2 linked regions of the Azospirillum brasilense genome follow. The protein of the gene in region 1 interacts with the protein of each later gene in a pairwise test. Links are inferred from orthologs where the notes say so. Each region holds a gene or a part of one and is shown in the gene's direction. Other genes may lie near its edges. The genes, in order: hfq and rho.

Region 1 (8,034 bases):
CAGGCCATGGTCGGCCACGCTTCGCACCCCGACGTTCTGGAGGCGGCGGGGGCGGGCGAGACCGACATGATCATCGCGGTCACCCAGATCGACGAGATCAACATGGTGGCCTGCGAGGTCGCCCACGCGCTGTTCAAGGTGCCGACCAAGATCGCCCGCGTCCGCAACCAGAGCTATCTGAAGCCGATCTGGGCGGACCTGTTCAGCCGCGACCACATGCCGATCGACGTCATCATCTCCCCGGAGATCGCGGTGGCGCGCGCCATCGCCCGCCGGCTCCAAGTGCCGGGCGCCTTCGACATGATTCCGCTGGCGGACGGCAAGGTCCGCGTCGTCGGCGTGCTCTGCACCGAAACCTGCCCGGTGCTGCACACGCCGCTGCGCCAGTTGACCGGCCTGTTCCCCGACCTGGGTCTGGAGGTGGTGGCGATCATCCGCAACGACCGCTCCTTCATCCCCGGCGGCGACGACCAGATGCTGCCGGGCGACGAGGTCTATTTCGCCTGCGACAACCGCCACCTGAACCGCGCCATGGCCGCCTTCGGCCACGAGGAGGTGGAGGCCCGCCGCATTATCATCCTGGGCGGAGGCAACATCGGGCTGTGCTTGGCGGAGGAACTGGAGGCGAAGTACCCCCAGGTCACCGCGCGCATCATCGAGATGAACCGCAGCCGCGCCCAGTTCGTGGCGCAGCGCCTGTCGCGCACCATGGTGCTGCACGGCGACGGGCTGGACCCGGAGATCCTGGAGGAGGCCAACGTCCGCGCTACCGAGACGGTGGTCGCCGTGACCAACGACGACGAGGGCAACATCCTCTCCTCGCTGCTCGCCAAGCGGCACGGGGCGAAGCGCGCCATCACGCTGATCAACAAGGCGTCCTACACCTCTCTGGTGTCGCCGCTGGGGATCGACGCGGTGGTCAGCCCGCGCGCCATCACCGTGTCGAACATCCTCCAGTACGTCCGTCGCGGCCGCATCCGCGCGGTGCACAGCCTGCGCGACGGCTTTGCCGAGGTCATCGAGGCGGAGGCGCTGGAAACCTCCGCGGTGGTCAACACCCCGCTGCGTGAGGTGAAGCTGCCCTCCGGGGTCATCGTCGGCGCCATTGTGCGCGGCGACGAGGTCATCATCCCGCGCCCGGCCACGGTGATCCGTCCGAAGGACCGTGTCATCATCCTGGCTACCGCTGGTCAGGTGAAAAAGGTGGAGAAGATGTTCGCCGTCCGGCTTGAATTCTTCTGATCGCCTCCCGTATCGTTTTTGGCACCAACAAAAAGAACCTCCATGGCTCGATGGGCATACGTCAACGGCCGTTACCTGCCGCACCGGCAGGCGGCGGTTCATGTGGAAGATCGCGGTTTCCAGTTCGCCGACGGCGTCTATGAGGTGGTGACTCTCCTCGATGGGCGCTTCGCGGACCTGGACGGCCATATGGAGCGTCTGGGCCGCAGCCTGTCGGAGCTGCGCATGGACTGGCCGGCGGCGCCACGCGTCGTGACGATGATCGCCCGCGAGCTGGTGCGGAGGAACGGCGTCCGCAACGGGGCGCTGTACATCCAGGTCACCCGCGGCGTCGCCCCGCGGGACTTCAAGTTCCCGGCAAGCATCCCCGCGACTCTGGTGATGACCGTCAAGCGGGTCACCGCCTTCGCCAAGCCGGAGCAGCTCGAGAAGGGTGTGGCCGTGGTCACGGTGCCCGACATCCGCTGGGGCCGGTGCGACATCAAGACGGTCGGTCTCCTCGCCCCGGTGCTTGCCAAGCAGCAGGCCACCGAATCGGGCGCCTACGAGGCGTGGCTGATCGATCCGGACGGCACAGTGACGGAGGGGGCCTCCTCCAACGCCTGGATCGTCACGCAGGACGGCGTGCTGGTGACCCGCGCCCCGTCGCGGAAGATCCTCAACGGCATCACCCGCCAATCGCTTCTGCGGCTGGCCGGCGAGCGCGGCATCCCGGTGGAGGAGCGCAGCTTCACGGTGGAGGAGGCGCTCGCCGCCCGCGAGGCCTTCGTGTCCTCCGCCGGTACCTTCGCGCTGCCGGTGACCCGCATCGACGGCAAGCCGGTAGGCGAGGGCAGGCCGGGGCCGGTCACGCGGACGCTGCGTCAGGCCTATCTCGATTACGTGGCCGCCGGGGTGCCGTCATGAGCGACGCCGCCGCCGTCATCGACCGCCTGCCCGTGCTGCCGCGCGCCGTCCTCTACGACTGGGACAACACGCTGGTCGACAATTGGGGCACGGTGCGCGCCGCGCTGAACCACGCGCTGGTCACCTTCGGTCATCCGGCCTGGACCGAGGATGAGGCGAGGGAGCGCATCAAGCAGTCGCTGCGCGACAGCTTCCCCCGCATCTTCGGGGAGCGCTGGACCGACGCGCGCGACCTTTTCTACGCCTATTTCGAGGCGCATCACCTGGAGCATCTCCGGCCCCTGCCGGGTGCGGAATCCCTGCTGCGCGGCTTCGCCGAGCGCGGAATCTATCAGGCGGTGGTCTCGAACAAGACCGGCCGCTTCCTGCGGGCGGAAGCCGACGCCCTGGGCTGGACCGGCTATTTCGGCCGTCTGGTCGGCGCCCAGGACGCCGAATTCGACAAGCCGCACGGCGCACCGGTGATGATGGCGCTGGAACCGGCGAACATTCCGCCGGGTCCGGACGTCTGGTTCGTAGGAGACGCCGACATCGACATGGAATGTGCCCATGGCGCGGGAATGGTCCCGGTGCTAATAGGGGCGGGGGAGGGCAGCGGCTTCACCCGCTTCCCTCCGGCCCACCGGTACGACACCTGCCATGCATTGTGCGGCTTGGTGGGCAACGGTGGTGACACCATATCGGATGACCAGTAGTCGAGACGGTTGCGACCAGCCATACCTTATCGCTGCAGGGGGCGGGCTTCTAACAAGGGGCCCCAAAAAACACTGAAGAAGGGGGCGACATAAAATGTCTGAAAAAAGCCAAAATGTGCAGGACGTGTTCCTCAACCACGTCCGCAAGAACAAGACTCCCGTAACCGTGTTCCTTGTGAACGGTGTTAAACTTCAGGGAATCATCACCTGGTTCGACAACTTCTCGGTTCTGCTGCGGCGCGATGCGCATTCGCAGCTCGTCTACAAGCACGCCATCTCCACCGTGATGCCTGCGCATCCGATCCAACTCTTCGAGCCGCCCAAGGAAGGTGAAAACGTCTGATTTTTCGACCAATGGCAATGGCCGGACGCCTGATGCCTCCGGCCGCGCCATCGTGGTCCACCCCGTCCTCCGCAATGAGGCGGACGGGGTCCTGCGCCATCCCGAATCCTGCCTGGACGAGGCGGTGGGCCTTGCCCGCGCCATCGATCTGGAGGTCGTGCACGCCGAATGCGCGCGGGTGAACCGCCCGCAGCCTTCGATCCTTCTCGGGTCGGGGACGGTGGAGCATTTTGCCCAGATCGTGGAGGAGACGGAGGCATCCCTCGTCATCCTCGACCACGCGCTGTCGCCGGTGCAGCAGCGCAATCTGGAAAAGGCCCTCAAGGTCAAGGTCATCGACCGCACCGGCCTGATCCTGGAGATCTTCGGCGCCCGCGCCCGCACGCGCGAAGGCATGCTCCAGGTCGAGCTGGCCGCCCTGACCTACCAGAAGTCGCGCCTCGTCCGCTCCTGGACCCACCTGGAACGCCAGCGCGGCGGCTTCGGCTTCCTCGGCGGCCCCGGTGAATCCCAGCTTGAGATGGACCGCCGGTTGATCGGCGACCGCATCGTCAAGATCAAGAAGGAGTTGGAGGAGGTCCGCCGCACCCGCGGTCTGCACCGCAAGGCGCGCGCCAAGGTGCCGTACCCCGTGGTGGCTCTGGTCGGCTACACCAACGCCGGCAAGTCGACGCTGTTCAACCGGCTGGCCAACGCCGACGTCTTCGCCAAGGACCTGCTGTTCGCCACGCTGGACCCGACGATGCGTCAGGTGACCCTGCCGTCCGGGCGCAAGGTGATCCTGTCGGACACGGTGGGCTTCATCTCCGACCTGCCGCACGGCCTCGTCGCCGCCTTCCGCGCCACGCTGGAGGAGGTCGACGCCGCCGACATCATCCTGCATGTCCGCGATGTCTCCCACCAGGACAGCGAGGCCCAGAAGGCCGACGTGCACGAGGTCATGAGCGATATGGGCATCGACCCGGACGCCGACGACCGCGTGATCGAGGTGCTGAACAAGATCGACGCGCTGGACGAGGAATCCCGCGAGGCGATCCTGGCCCAGACGGCCCGCAACCCGCGCGCCGTCGCGGTGTCCGCCCTGTCGGGGGCGGGGATCGCGGATCTCGACCGGCTGCTCGACCAGCGGATGAACGCCCACCGCCATGTGGTGGACCTGTCCGTGGAGTTGGGGGACGGGGCGGCGCTCGCGTGGCTCTATGAAAAAGGTGAGGTGCTGGAGCGGCGGGATGATGAGGTCCAGGCCCACATCCAGGTGGCCATCGACCCGGCGGATCTGGCCCGTTTCGAGAAGCGGTTCGTGCACGGCTGATCTTTCGCCATAAAGGAAGCGGGCGCGTCATAATTCGTTCGTGCACATGCGACGACATGACGCGCCCGATTTCAGCCCCGTCCTACGACGTCCGAGGTGTAGCCTTTTCCCAACGCGCCCCCGATATTTGAGCCGGGGAGCCGATGGGTTATCCCCGGGAGGAGGCCCGCCTATGCGTTTGCAGACCGATCCAACACACTTTTCGATCACCGCCTTCCTGGCCGATCAGGTGACCCTGGTCGCCCGGCAGGAGCAATTGTCGCCCGGTGCCGCGGTGCTGCGCATCCAGGAACTGTCGCGCGACAACGCCGGTCGCGCCCGTCTTCTGGAAATCATCAGTGACGCCTGGCGCAAGGAAACCAACCCGACGGAAAGCAGCAAGATCGCCGCCCTGCGGTCCGAACTGGCCGCCTGGGCGCTGCACGCCACCCCGAGCGACAGCCTGCCGCGCTCCTGACGGAGGCGGGGGGTGCCGGGACAAGGATTTGTCCGTGGCTATGCAGCGGGCAGGACGCCATAATGGCGGCTCGGCCCGCTTCTTCTTTTGTCCGGATTCCCTTGCGCGTCCCGATCGCTCTCCTGTCCCTGGCGTTTCTGGCCTTCGCGGGCACCGCCGCAGCCGTCGAACGGGTGTTGCCACCGGGATTCGTGGAGGAGCCGCCGGTCGCTCCGGAAGATCCCCTGCCGCCGGAGCCTGCGGAGTTTCCTCCCGCCCCCTTCAGCCCACTGGTCGTGGCGCCGGACCCGAAGGAACTGCTGAAGGCCTGCAAGGAAGCCACCTTCACCGACTGCTTCCGCCTGTGGCGTCCGCCCCCGCCGCCGCCCAAGGAGGAGACGCGGGAAGCGCGCGACGTGCCGCAGCCCCCGCCCGATCCGAGCGCGCCGCGCAAGCCGCCGGAACCCGGCCCGCTGACCGGCACGCCGCCCGCCCCGAACCCCGCGGCCGATCAGGCCACCTATGACGCGCTGGTCAAAGCGTTGAAAGACAGTGGTTTGGACGGCAAAGTCATGCTGCCGGAACCGCCGAAGGATGGCGGAACGGTTCTGAGACTCGATCCCCGATCCAACAAAGCGGTACCGAAACCGTGACGAATTTTCCGATTCCTGACGTCGACCGCGTCTCCGCGATCATCCGCGAGGTCGCGGAGAGCGAGATTCTTCCCTATTTCCGCGATCTGGCGAACGCCGGCATCCGCGAGAAGACCGGGCCGGCCGATCTCGTAACCCTGGCCGACGAAGCGGGCGAACGCGCCTTGACGCCGCGCTTGCTGGACCTGCTTCCCGGCAGCACGGTGGTGGGGGAGGAGGCCGTCTCCGAGGACAAGTCCCTGCTCGACCGCATCCATGGCGACGCGCCGGTCTGGATCATCGACCCGATCGACGGCACGCTGAACTTCGCGAACGGGCGCCCGCTCTTCGCCGTGATCATCGCCTTGGCCTGCCGCGGCGAGACGCTGGCCGGCTGGATCTACGACCCGTGCGACGGGCGCATCGCCACGGCGGTGAAAGGGCAGGGCGCCCACCTGAACGGCAAGCGCGTCACGGTCGCCTCGGCGGTCCCCCTGACCGAGATGACCGGAGCGCTGTCGACGCGATTCTGCGCCGAGGATCTCGGGCGACAGTTGGATGAGCGCGGCCGCTCCCTGGGTCCCCGCGTCTGCCTGTCCAGCGCCGCGCAGGAGTATCTGCGCTTGCTCGACGGCCGGGCGCAATTCTCGATGTATCATCGCCTGATGCCGTGGGATCACGCGGCAGGTGTTCTGCTCCACGCGGAGGCCGGCGGCTACAGCGCGCTGTTCGACGGCTCGCCCTATCGTCCGACCGTCCTCAACGGTGGGGTGATGCTGACCCCCGACCGTGCGAGTTGGGAGGCGATGCACCGGCATCTGTTCGGCTAAGGCGGGGGCGCACCGGACTACCGCACACGTCCTGCGGTGGGGACCGGATTCGGCGGGAACTCCGCGGGCACAGCGGCCTTATAGTGCCAGGATGCCGGAAACGGCTGCCGTGAGCCTTGCGGAGCGCCCGAACATGAAGGCCATTGCCCTGAAGCGCGTGCTGTTGGTGGCGTCATTGCTGGCGCCCGCGGCTTGCGCGGAGCGGATCGCCGATTGTCAGCGCGCTGGCGGGACGGCGCTGGCCGCCGGTGAGGCGCGATGTTCCACAGACACCGATACCGCGGATGTCGCTTTGGAGCATGAAGAGGTTCGCGCAATCGACGCCGAGCCGGTGCTCAGCGTGGCGCCGCCGCAGCGCCGGAAGGCGCGGCCCGTCACGCATGCGCATTCCATGGAGTGAAATGGCCCGCGGTCTCGCGGAACCCGCCATCGCCAACATGTGTTGGACCAACGCAACAACGGCGGGTGATCCATGCAAACGGCCAATATCCACGATCCCTTGAGCATCGAGAGCGTCTATCCACGAAGCGCCTTCGACAACGATGCGCGGCAGAACGCGCGGGACAAGGAGGCGGTGGAGCATGGCGTGATGATCCTGTCGATGCCGGACGCCGACGGCAATTTCTCGCTGAAGCCCTCCCAACGTCATGTCGGAGAGCCGGACACGACAACCCATTCGATTTTTCTGTCGCCGACGCTGGAGAGCTCTGAGTATGGAGCGCTCATTCCAAGCGACACCGGCTATGACGGGGCGATCGAACAGTCGGAGGCTCCCAAGACCTCCGGCGATCCTTACCGGTCCTTCGTGGAATCGCTGATTCAGGCCGCCCGTGACGCGGATTTCCCACCGCCGCCGCCCGCCGAGAGCCTGAAGGGATTTCGCGGAGGCTGAAGCATCGAAGAATGGAGGGAGGCCAAACGCCCCCTCCTCACCTCTCCGATTATATTTTCCATAATCTAACTTATGTGATCTCATTGACTGACGGAGCCTGCCTTCTTTTCTCACGGCAATGGGTCGGATAAGGTCGCTGTCCCGTCCCATCCCGCTGCCGAAGAAGACCTTCCCATGGCCCGCAACATCGACCGCCTGATCGACGTCATGGCCCGCCTGCGCGACCCCAAGGGCGGATGCCCGTGGGATCTGGAGCAGACCTACGCCACCATCGCGCCGCACACGATCGAAGAAGCCTACGAGGTGGCCGACGCCATTGAGAAAGGCGACATGCCGGCGCTGCGCGAGGAGTTGGGCGACCTGCTCTTCCAAGTGGTCTATTACAGCCAGATGGCCCGCGAAGAGAATCTGTTCGACTTCGACGAGGTCGCCGGCGTCATCGCCGACAAGATGATCCGACGCCACCCGCACGTCTTCGGCGCCGAGGAGGTCAAGGGCGCCGACATGCAGACCTCGCGCTGGGAGGACCACAAGGCCGCAGAGCGCGCCGCCAAGGCCGCCGAGGAAGGCCGCGCCCCGTCCGCCCTGGAGGGCGTGATCGCCGGCCTCCCCGCCCTCACCCGCGCCTTGAAGCTGCAGAACCGGGCCGCCCGCGTCGGCTTCGACTGGACCGACGCGCGGGATATCCTCGACAAGATCGAGGAGGAGGTCCGCGAGTTGCGGCATGAGATGGACAGCGGCTCCGC
Region 2 (7,996 bases), on another replicon or contig:
AAGGCGTGCTGGCGGCCGGGCTGACGCTGCGATTCCACACCGAGAAATGCGGCCAGCGCGTTGATCAGCGGGTCGAGCACCGGGATGCAGGGGACCTGCACCTCACGGCAGAAGTCCTGGAGGCGACGGCGCAACTTCTCATCGACCAGCGTGAACATGACGAGGCCGCGATTTTCCTGGACGCCCTCCAGAACCATGTCGAGCTGACGCTCGGTCCGCACGAGATTCCAGAAATGCTCGACCGGGCGAACATCGTCGAACTGGATGACGCAAGCGCGGGCGACGCTGTTGATCGTCTCGCCGGTCGCGTCCGACACAAGATGCAGGTGGAACTGTCTCATCCGTCCCCAACGTGTTGTGGAGAACCCGTCCGAATCTGTGGACAACGGGGATCTCCTGGATTCTGTCCCTCCGGGCGGGACTCGTCGCCCCCGCTGGCGCCCCCTTCGGGACAATCCGCGCGCCCTCTCCGGAACATGGGTACAATGACTCGCGCGGACCATGTTATCCACGGGATTCCCAGGCTTCCCGGTATAGCATTTCCGCCGTTTCCGGCGAAAGCGTCCGGAGTCGTCCACAGAATCCAGATTTCGTCCACAGCGCGCCGTCCGGCCTGTGGACGATTCTGCGTAAAGCGGGGATTCCCGTTTTCCACAGGCACCCACCACCCCTTCTTCCTTTCTCTCTTTAAAAAGAATACTGAGTAGAGGGGAGACAACCCGCAGACCCGATTCACTCATAGGGGAACGATCCGCCGTGTCCGAGGCCGTGTCCAAGATTGCCAAGCCGATGCTCGCCGCCCTTGCCGGCGAGGTGCGCCAGCGCCCGCCCTTCTGGCTCATGCGCCAGGCCGGCCGTTACCTGCCGGAATATCGGGAATTGCGCGCCAAGGCCGGCAGCTTCCTGGACATGTGCTACAACCCCGATCACGCGGTCGAGGTGACCTTGCAGCCGCTGCGCCGCTACGACATGGACGCGGCGATTCTGTTCTCGGACATCCTGGTGGTGCCGCACGCCCTGGGCCAGCCACTAGCTTTCCTGGAGGGCGAGGGGCCGAAGCTCGACCCTGTGAGAAGCGTGGAAGACCTCGAGCGCTTGTCGCGCGACCGCTTCCACGAGCGGCTGGAGCCGGTCTACGAGACCGTCCGCCGCCTCTCCAGTGCGATTCCGGCGCACACCACGCTGATTGGCTTTGCCGGGGCGCCCTGGACGATCGCCTGCTACATGGTCGAGGGGGCGGGATCCAAGGAGTACGCGCACGTCAAGCGCTGGGCCTACGGCGATCCCGCCGGGTTCGGCGCGCTGATGGATCTGCTGGTCGAGGTGACCGCCGATTATCTGTGCACCCAGATCGAGGCCGGGGCCGAGGTCGTGCAGCTGTTCGACAGCTGGGCGGGCGTCCTGCCGGCGGGCGAATTCCGCTGCTGGGTGATCGAGCCGACACGGCGGATTGTGGACCGGATCAAGGCGCGCCACCCCGCGATTCCAGTCATCGGTTTCCCGCGCGGTGCGGGCCTCTCCTATGAGGAGTACGTCACGGGCAGTGGTGTGGATGCGGTCGGGCTCGACACCACCGTCCCGGTGGCTTGGGCGGCCGGGAATCTGCAATCCAGATTGCCGGTGCAGGGCAACCTCGACCCGATCATGCTCGCCGCCGGTGGCGAGGCCCTGCGCACCGCCGCGTCGGAGATTCTGGAGACGCTTGCCGGCAAGCCCTTCGTCTTCAACCTGGGCCACGGCGTGATCCAGACCACCCCGCCGGACCACGTCGCCGAGCTGGCCCGTCTGATCAAGGACTGGCCGAACCGCGGCTAAGCCCCGGCAGGTTCCAAGAAACGCGCAACAGGATGAGAAGGGGAGACCGGTGCTTTATCTCTGGGTCAAGGCTCTGCACGTCATCAGCATCATCGCCTGGATGGCCGGGCTTCTCTATCTACCGCGGCTGTTCGTCTATCATTGCGAGACGGCGCCGGGCTCCGAATCCTCGGAGCGGTTCAAGGTGATGGAGCGCCGCCTGCTGCGCGCCATCATGAATCCGGCGATGGGCGCCGCCTACCTGTTCGGAATCGCGATGATCGTGATGGAGCCGGCCTGGATGAAGCAGGGCTGGCTGCACGCCAAGCTGCTGTTCGTCCTGGCCCTGACCGGCACGCACATGATGATGGCGCGCTGGCGGAAGGACTTCGAGGCGGACCGCAACACCCGCCCGCAGCGTTTCTTCCGCATGTGGAACGAGGCGCCGACCCTGCTGATGATCGGCATCGTCATCTTCGTGATCGTAAAGCCGTTCTGATGGGAAGGGGCGGCGGTCAGCCCCGCCGCCCCATCACCCGGCGGGTGACCGCCTTCTCCGCCTCGACCGCCAGGAAGATCGCCAGACCGGCCGCCGTCATGGCCACCCACTGGGTCCAGTCCACCGCCGCCGTGCCGAACAGGCTCTGCAGGGGCGGGGCATAGGTGAAGGCGAGCTGGAAGACCAGCATCAGCCCGATGGAGATCCACACCGGGCGGCTGCCGAACAGCCCTCGCCGGTTCAGCACCGAGGCGGTGACCGCCCGGGCGTTCAGCAGGAAGAAGATCTCCCCCATCACCAACGCGTTGACGGCCATGGTGCGGGCGACCGGCGTCGGGTCGCCGTGGCCCTCGTGCAGCAGGAAGAATCCAAAGCTGGTGGCGACCAGGAGTGCCATCACCAGCACCATGCGCCCGATCAGGAAGCCGGGCAGGATCGGCTCGTCCTGCGGGCGGGGCGGGCGCTTCATCACCGCCGCTTCCGGCGGCTCGAAGGCCAGCGCCAAGCCCAGCGTCACCGCCGTGACCATGTTGACCCAGAGAATCTGTACGGGCGTGATCGGCAGCGTGTAGCCGGCCAGCACGGCGACCAGGATCACCAGCGCCTGGGCGCCGTTGGTCGGCAGCATGAACAGGATCGTCTTGCGCAGATTGTCGTAGACGGTCCGCCCTTCCTCCACGGCGTGGGCGATGGAGGCGAAGTTGTCGTCGGCCAGCACCATGCTGGCGGCCTCCTTCGCGGCCTCCGTGCCCTTGCAGCCCATGGCGACGCCGACGTCGGCGCGCTTCAGGGCGGGGGCGTCGTTCACCCCGTCCCCGGTCATGGCGACCGTGTGGCCGGCCGTCTGGAGCGCGCGGACGAGGCGCAACTTGTGCTCCGGCGTGGTGCGGGCGAAGACGTCGGTGTCGCGCGCCACGGCGACCAGCGCCGCGTCGTCCAGCCGGTCCAGTTCGGTCCCGGACACGGCGTCGCCCGACAGGTTGAATTGCCGCCCGATGGCCTGGGCGGTGCCGGCGTGGTCGCCGGTGATCATCTTGACGCGGATTCCCGCCGCCTGGCACTCGGCCACCGCCGCCACCGCCTCCTCGCGGGCCGGATCGATGAAGCCGCACAGGCCGAGCAGGATCAGCCCCTCCCGCACGTCGTCCATGTCGAGCACAGTCTGGCCGGGCAACGCGGGGCGGGCGGCGAGCGCCAGGACGCGCTGGCCACGCGCCGCCAAGTCCTCCACCTGCACCCGCCAGTGGGCGGCGTCGAGCGGCGCGCTGCCGCCGTCCGCAGCCCGTACGTGCGTACACATGGACAGCACGCGCTCTGGCGCGCCCTTAACGTACAGCAGCCCGTGCCCCTCATGGTCGTGGTGCAGAGTGGCCATGTACTTGTGTTCGGATTCGAAGGGGATGACGTCCGTACGCGGGCAGCGGGCGGCTTCCTCCCGCGCGTCCAGCCCGGCCTTCATGCCGAGCGCCAGCAGGGCGCCGTCGGTCGGGTCGCCGGCCACCGTCCAGCCGCCGCTGCCATCGCCGCCATCCTCGCCGCGCTGAAGCTCCGCGTCGTTGCACAGCAGGGCGGCGCGGGCCAGCTCGACCAGCACGGGATCGGCGGCGGGATCCAGGGCCTTGCCGTCGCGGCGGAACTCGCCTTCGGGGCGGTAGCCGGTGCCGGTCACCGCGCAGTCGCCCGCCGCGGTTACCACGGTCTGCACGACCAGCTCGTTGCGGGTCAGCGTGCCGGTCTTGTCGGAGCAGATGATCCCGACCGAGCCCAGCGTTTCCACCGCCGGCAGGCGGCGGATGATGGCGTTGCGCCGGGCCATGCGGGTGACCCCGATGGCCAGAGTGATCGTCATTACCGCCGGCAGCCCTTCCGGAATCGCCGCTACCGCGAGACCGACCGCGGCCATGACCATGTCCGGCCAGGGTTCCCCCTGCACCAGCGAGCCGTAGAGGAAGGTCAGCGCGGTCAGCGCCAGGATGCCGATGGTCAGCCAGCGCCCGAAGACCGCCATCTGGGCGAGCAGCGGCGTGGTCAGCTCCTCAACGCCCGCCAGGAGCGTGCCGATGCGGCCCAGCTCCGTCCGGTCCCCCGTGGCCACCACGACGCCCGTGGCCTGTCCCTGGGCCACCAGCGTGCCGGAATAGGCCATGCCGCCGCGCTCCGCCAGGGGAGCGTCCGCGGCCACCGCGTCGGCGCTCTTGGCGACCGGCACGGACTCCCCGGTCAGCGCTGCCTCCTGCACGCGCAGCCCCTTGACCCGGACCAGCCGCAGGTCCGCCGGCACCTTGTCGCCCGAGGCCAGCAGCACCCGGTCGCCGGGTACCAGATCCTCCGCCGGGACGGTGACCTGATGGCCGCCGCGCAAAACCACCGCCTGCGGCGACAGCATGCTGCGGATGGCGTCCAGCGCCTGCTCCGCCTTGCCTTCCTGGACGTAGCCGATGGCCGCGTTGATCAGCACCACGCCGGCGATCACCGCGGCGTCGACGAACTCGCCGAGCAGAACCGTGACGATTCCCGCGCTGATCAGCACATAGATCAGCAGATTGTCGAACTGCGCCAGGAAGCGCATCAGCGCCGACCGGCGGGGTGGTGGAGTCAGCCGGTTGGGGCCGTACCGCCGCCGGCGCTCCGCCGCCTCGTCGGGCGTCAGCCCGTCGTCGGGGCTGTCCAGCGCGGCCAAGGCCTGGTCCGGGGGCTGGGCGTGCCAGGGCAGGGGGTCGGTGGAGGTTTCGGGAGCAACGATGGTTCCGGGTCCGGAACGGTCATGCGGGCTCATGATGTCAACCAAACCGTTTCTGTCCTGAACGTTCAGGTCGTGCGCTGGTGGCCTGGATAACAGGGGATGCGGCATCGTGACCCGGACGAAGACGCGCAAGAATCCAGCCCGTTTCCAAGAATTCGCTTTCATTTGACTTGCAGACGGCGTTCCGCTAACCATCTTTCCCACCACGGGGCGGCAAGCCTCGCGGGCACCCATCCCACATCCGCCGTTCCGTCCCTCCCCAACGATCTGGGCGCGACGTCCGACAGGCATTCCCAGCCTTCAGCGCCGTTCGACGCTCAACCGACGCACCCTGCGCCGGCCCGGGACCTCTGGCACTCCCCCTCGCATGACCGATTCCCTTAAGGCACCCCCATGCATCTCCAAGAGCTGAAGTGCAAGAGCCCCGCCGAACTGCTGGCGTTCGCCGAGGAACTGCAGATCGAGAACGCCAGCACTCTGCGCAAGCAGGACATGATGTTCGCCATCCTCAAGCAGCTGGCGGAAAACGATGTCCCGATCTACGGCGACGGCGTGCTCGAGGTTCTTCAGGACGGCTTCGGGTTCCTGCGCTCGCCGGAGGCCAACTATCTTCCCGGCCCTGACGACATCTATGTCAGCCCCAGCCAGGTGCGCCGCTTCAGCCTGCGCACCGGCGACACGGTCGAAGGCCAGATCCGCGCGCCCAAGGATGGCGAGCGCTACTTCGCCCTTCTCAAGGTCAACACGATCAACTTCGATGCGCCGGACAAGGTCCGCCACCGCATCAACTTCGACAACCTGACCCCGCTCTATCCGGAAGAGCGGCTGCGCATGGAAGTCGACGACCCGACCAAGAAGAACTACACGGGCCGCATCATCGACCTCGTGGCGCCGCTGGGCAAGGGCCAGCGCGGGCTGATCGTCGCCCCGCCGCGCACGGGCAAGACCGTGATGCTGCAGAACATCGCCCATTCCATCGCAACCAACCACCCGGAAGCCTATCTGATCGTCCTGCTGATCGACGAGCGTCCGGAAGAGGTGACCGACATGGCCCGCTCCGTGCGGGGCGAGGTCATCAGCTCCACCTTCGACGAGCCGGCGACGCGCCACGTCCAGGTTGCCGAGATGGTCATCGAGAAGGCCAAGCGGCTGGTCGAGCACAAGCGCGACGTGGTCATCCTGCTGGACTCCATCACCCGTCTGGCCCGCGCCTACAACACCGTCGTTCCCTCCTCGGGCAAGGTGCTGACCGGCGGTGTCGACGCCAACGCGCTGCAGCGCCCGAAGCGCTTCTTCGGTGCGGCCCGCAACATCGAGGAGGGCGGTTCGCTGACCATCATCGCGACCGCGCTGATCGACACCGGCAGCCGCATGGACGAGGTGATCTTCGAAGAGTTCAAGGGCACCGGCAACTCCGAGATCGTGCTGGACCGCAAGCTCTCCGACAAGCGCACCTTCCCGGCCATCGACATCTCCAAGTCGGGCACCCGCAAGGAGGAGCTGCTGGTGGACAAGGGCACCATCTCCAAGATGTGGATCCTGCGCCGCATCCTGATGCCGATGGGTGTGACCGACGCGGTGGACTTCCTGGTCGACAAGCTGAAGCACACAAAGTCGAACTCGGAATTCTTCGAGTCCATGAATCAGTAATCGGTGGTTTCCTCTCCCCCATCCGGTCCAAGGGCGGGGGAGGGCACAAAAAAGGCGGGAGGCCCCAATGGAGCCTCCCGCCTTTTTGTTTGCCCGAAACCGATGGCCCGGATCAGAACGCTGCCGTCAGAATCGCCATATCAGAACGGCGACTGCGGCGCCTCTTCGGCCTGGGCCTGCTGGCCGGCGGTCTGGCGACGGTACAGGTCGACGAAGTCGATCGGGTTGATCATCAGCGGCGGGAAGCCGCCGTCCTGGGTGCAGCCGGCCACGATGGCGCGGGCGAACGGGAACAGCATCCGCGGCGCCTCGATCAGCAGCACCGGGCGGTGATGCTCCTGCGGCAGGCCCGGAAGCTGGAACAGGCCGCCGTAGGCGACCTCGACCAGGAAGGCGGTCGCCTCGGCCTGCTTGGCCTCGCAATGCAGCTTGAGCACGACCTCGTAGACGTCCTCGCCCATCGGCTGAACCTGCACGTCCACGCCGATGTTGACCTGCGGCTGCGGCTGGCCGGGCAGCAGGCTTTGCGGTGCGTTGGGGTTCTCGAAGGACAGGTCCTTCACATACTGCGCCAGCACATGCATCGGCAGCGACGAGGCGGCTTCCTGATCTTGACCGTTGATCTGCTGATCGGACATGGACAACTCCTGGCCGCGGGGCGGCATCACGATGGAAAGGTCTTCAAGACCCGCTGGCTAGCACGGAACCGCTGGCTCCACAAAGTGAAACCGGTGCGTTTCACCCGCGGTCGTTGCGGTAGGGCGAACCGGGCGGCGCCCAGCGGGAGTCCCCGAGCTTGGGCGTGTCGTCCGGCCCGTCGCGGTCCGCCGGACCGGCGTTTCCCGGACGGCCGCCATCGGGGTCGACCTCCTGGTAATCGACGTCGATCACACCCGGCGGCGGGCGGTCGGGCGGCCCGCCATGGGGGCCGTTCGGATTGCCGGCGTTCCAGCCTTGGCCACCCGCCTGACCGCCCATGCGGCCGTGCATCTGGAAGGAGGCCGCGCCTTTCATACGGTCGAACAGCCAGCGGCCCAGAGCGTTGCGGATCGGGCGCACGAACAGCAGGATTCCGACGATGTCCGTCAGGAAGCCGGGGATGATCAGCAGCAGGCCGGCGACGACGACGCAGAACCCCTCGAATACGGCGCCGACCGGGCTCTCGCCGCGCTCCGCCGCCTCCTGCGCGCGTTTGAGAACGGACAATCCCTGCCACCGGATCAGCACGGACCCGAGGATGGCGGACAGGATCACCAGCCCGACCGTCGGGCCGGCGCCAATCCAGTCGCCGACCTCGATGAAGGTGGCGA

Evidence for each region.
Region 2: the proteins of hfq (region 1) and rho interact in binary tests that used the Escherichia coli proteins (3 or more experiments, as listed by UniProt). The link is inferred for Azospirillum brasilense from one-to-one orthologs.

The regions. Positions count from the first base shown.
Region 1 is NZ_CP059450.1:599,973-608,006, reverse strand. What follows is about bases 1,660-4,561. They hold hfq (RNA chaperone Hfq), read left to right. Parts: upstream 1,660-2,937; coding sequence 2,938-3,186; downstream 3,187-4,561. Other genes in these bases: hflX (GTPase HflX), read left to right, coding at 3,239-4,498; H1Q64_RS16160 (HAD family hydrolase), read left to right, coding at 2,145-2,843; H1Q64_RS16165 (D-amino-acid transaminase), read left to right, coding at 1,660-2,148. Also shown: Trk system potassium transporter TrkA, read left to right, coding at 1-1,242; more of H1Q64_RS16165, read left to right, coding at 1,285-1,659; H1Q64_RS16145 (hypothetical protein), read left to right, coding at 4,671-4,955; H1Q64_RS16140 (hypothetical protein), read left to right, coding at 5,057-5,587; H1Q64_RS16135 (inositol monophosphatase family protein), read left to right, coding at 5,584-6,396; H1Q64_RS16130 (hypothetical protein), read left to right, coding at 6,530-6,796; H1Q64_RS16125 (hypothetical protein), read left to right, coding at 6,869-7,288; mazG (nucleoside triphosphate pyrophosphohydrolase), read left to right, coding at 7,463-8,034. UniProt on the Escherichia coli protein: RNA chaperone that binds small regulatory RNA (sRNAs) and mRNAs to facilitate mRNA translational regulation in response to envelope stress, environmental stress and changes in metabolite concentrations.
Region 2 is NZ_CP059449.1:971,550-979,545, forward strand. The notes cover bases 4,694-7,557. They hold rho (transcription termination factor Rho), read left to right. Parts: upstream 4,694-5,429; coding sequence 5,430-6,686; downstream 6,687-7,557. Other genes in these bases: H1Q64_RS04620 (cation-translocating P-type ATPase), read right to left, coding at 4,694-5,069; secB (protein-export chaperone SecB), read right to left, coding at 6,827-7,324; H1Q64_RS04635 (FxsA family protein), read right to left, coding at 7,425-7,557. In the rest of the region: H1Q64_RS04605 (pyruvate, water dikinase regulatory protein), read right to left, coding at 1-341; hemE (uroporphyrinogen decarboxylase), read left to right, coding at 790-1,815; protoporphyrinogen oxidase HemJ, read left to right, coding at 1,865-2,293; more of H1Q64_RS04620, read right to left, coding at 2,310-4,693; more of H1Q64_RS04635, read right to left, coding at 7,558-7,996. UniProt on the Escherichia coli protein: Facilitates transcription termination by a mechanism that involves Rho binding to the nascent RNA, activation of Rho's RNA-dependent ATPase activity, and release of the mRNA from the DNA template.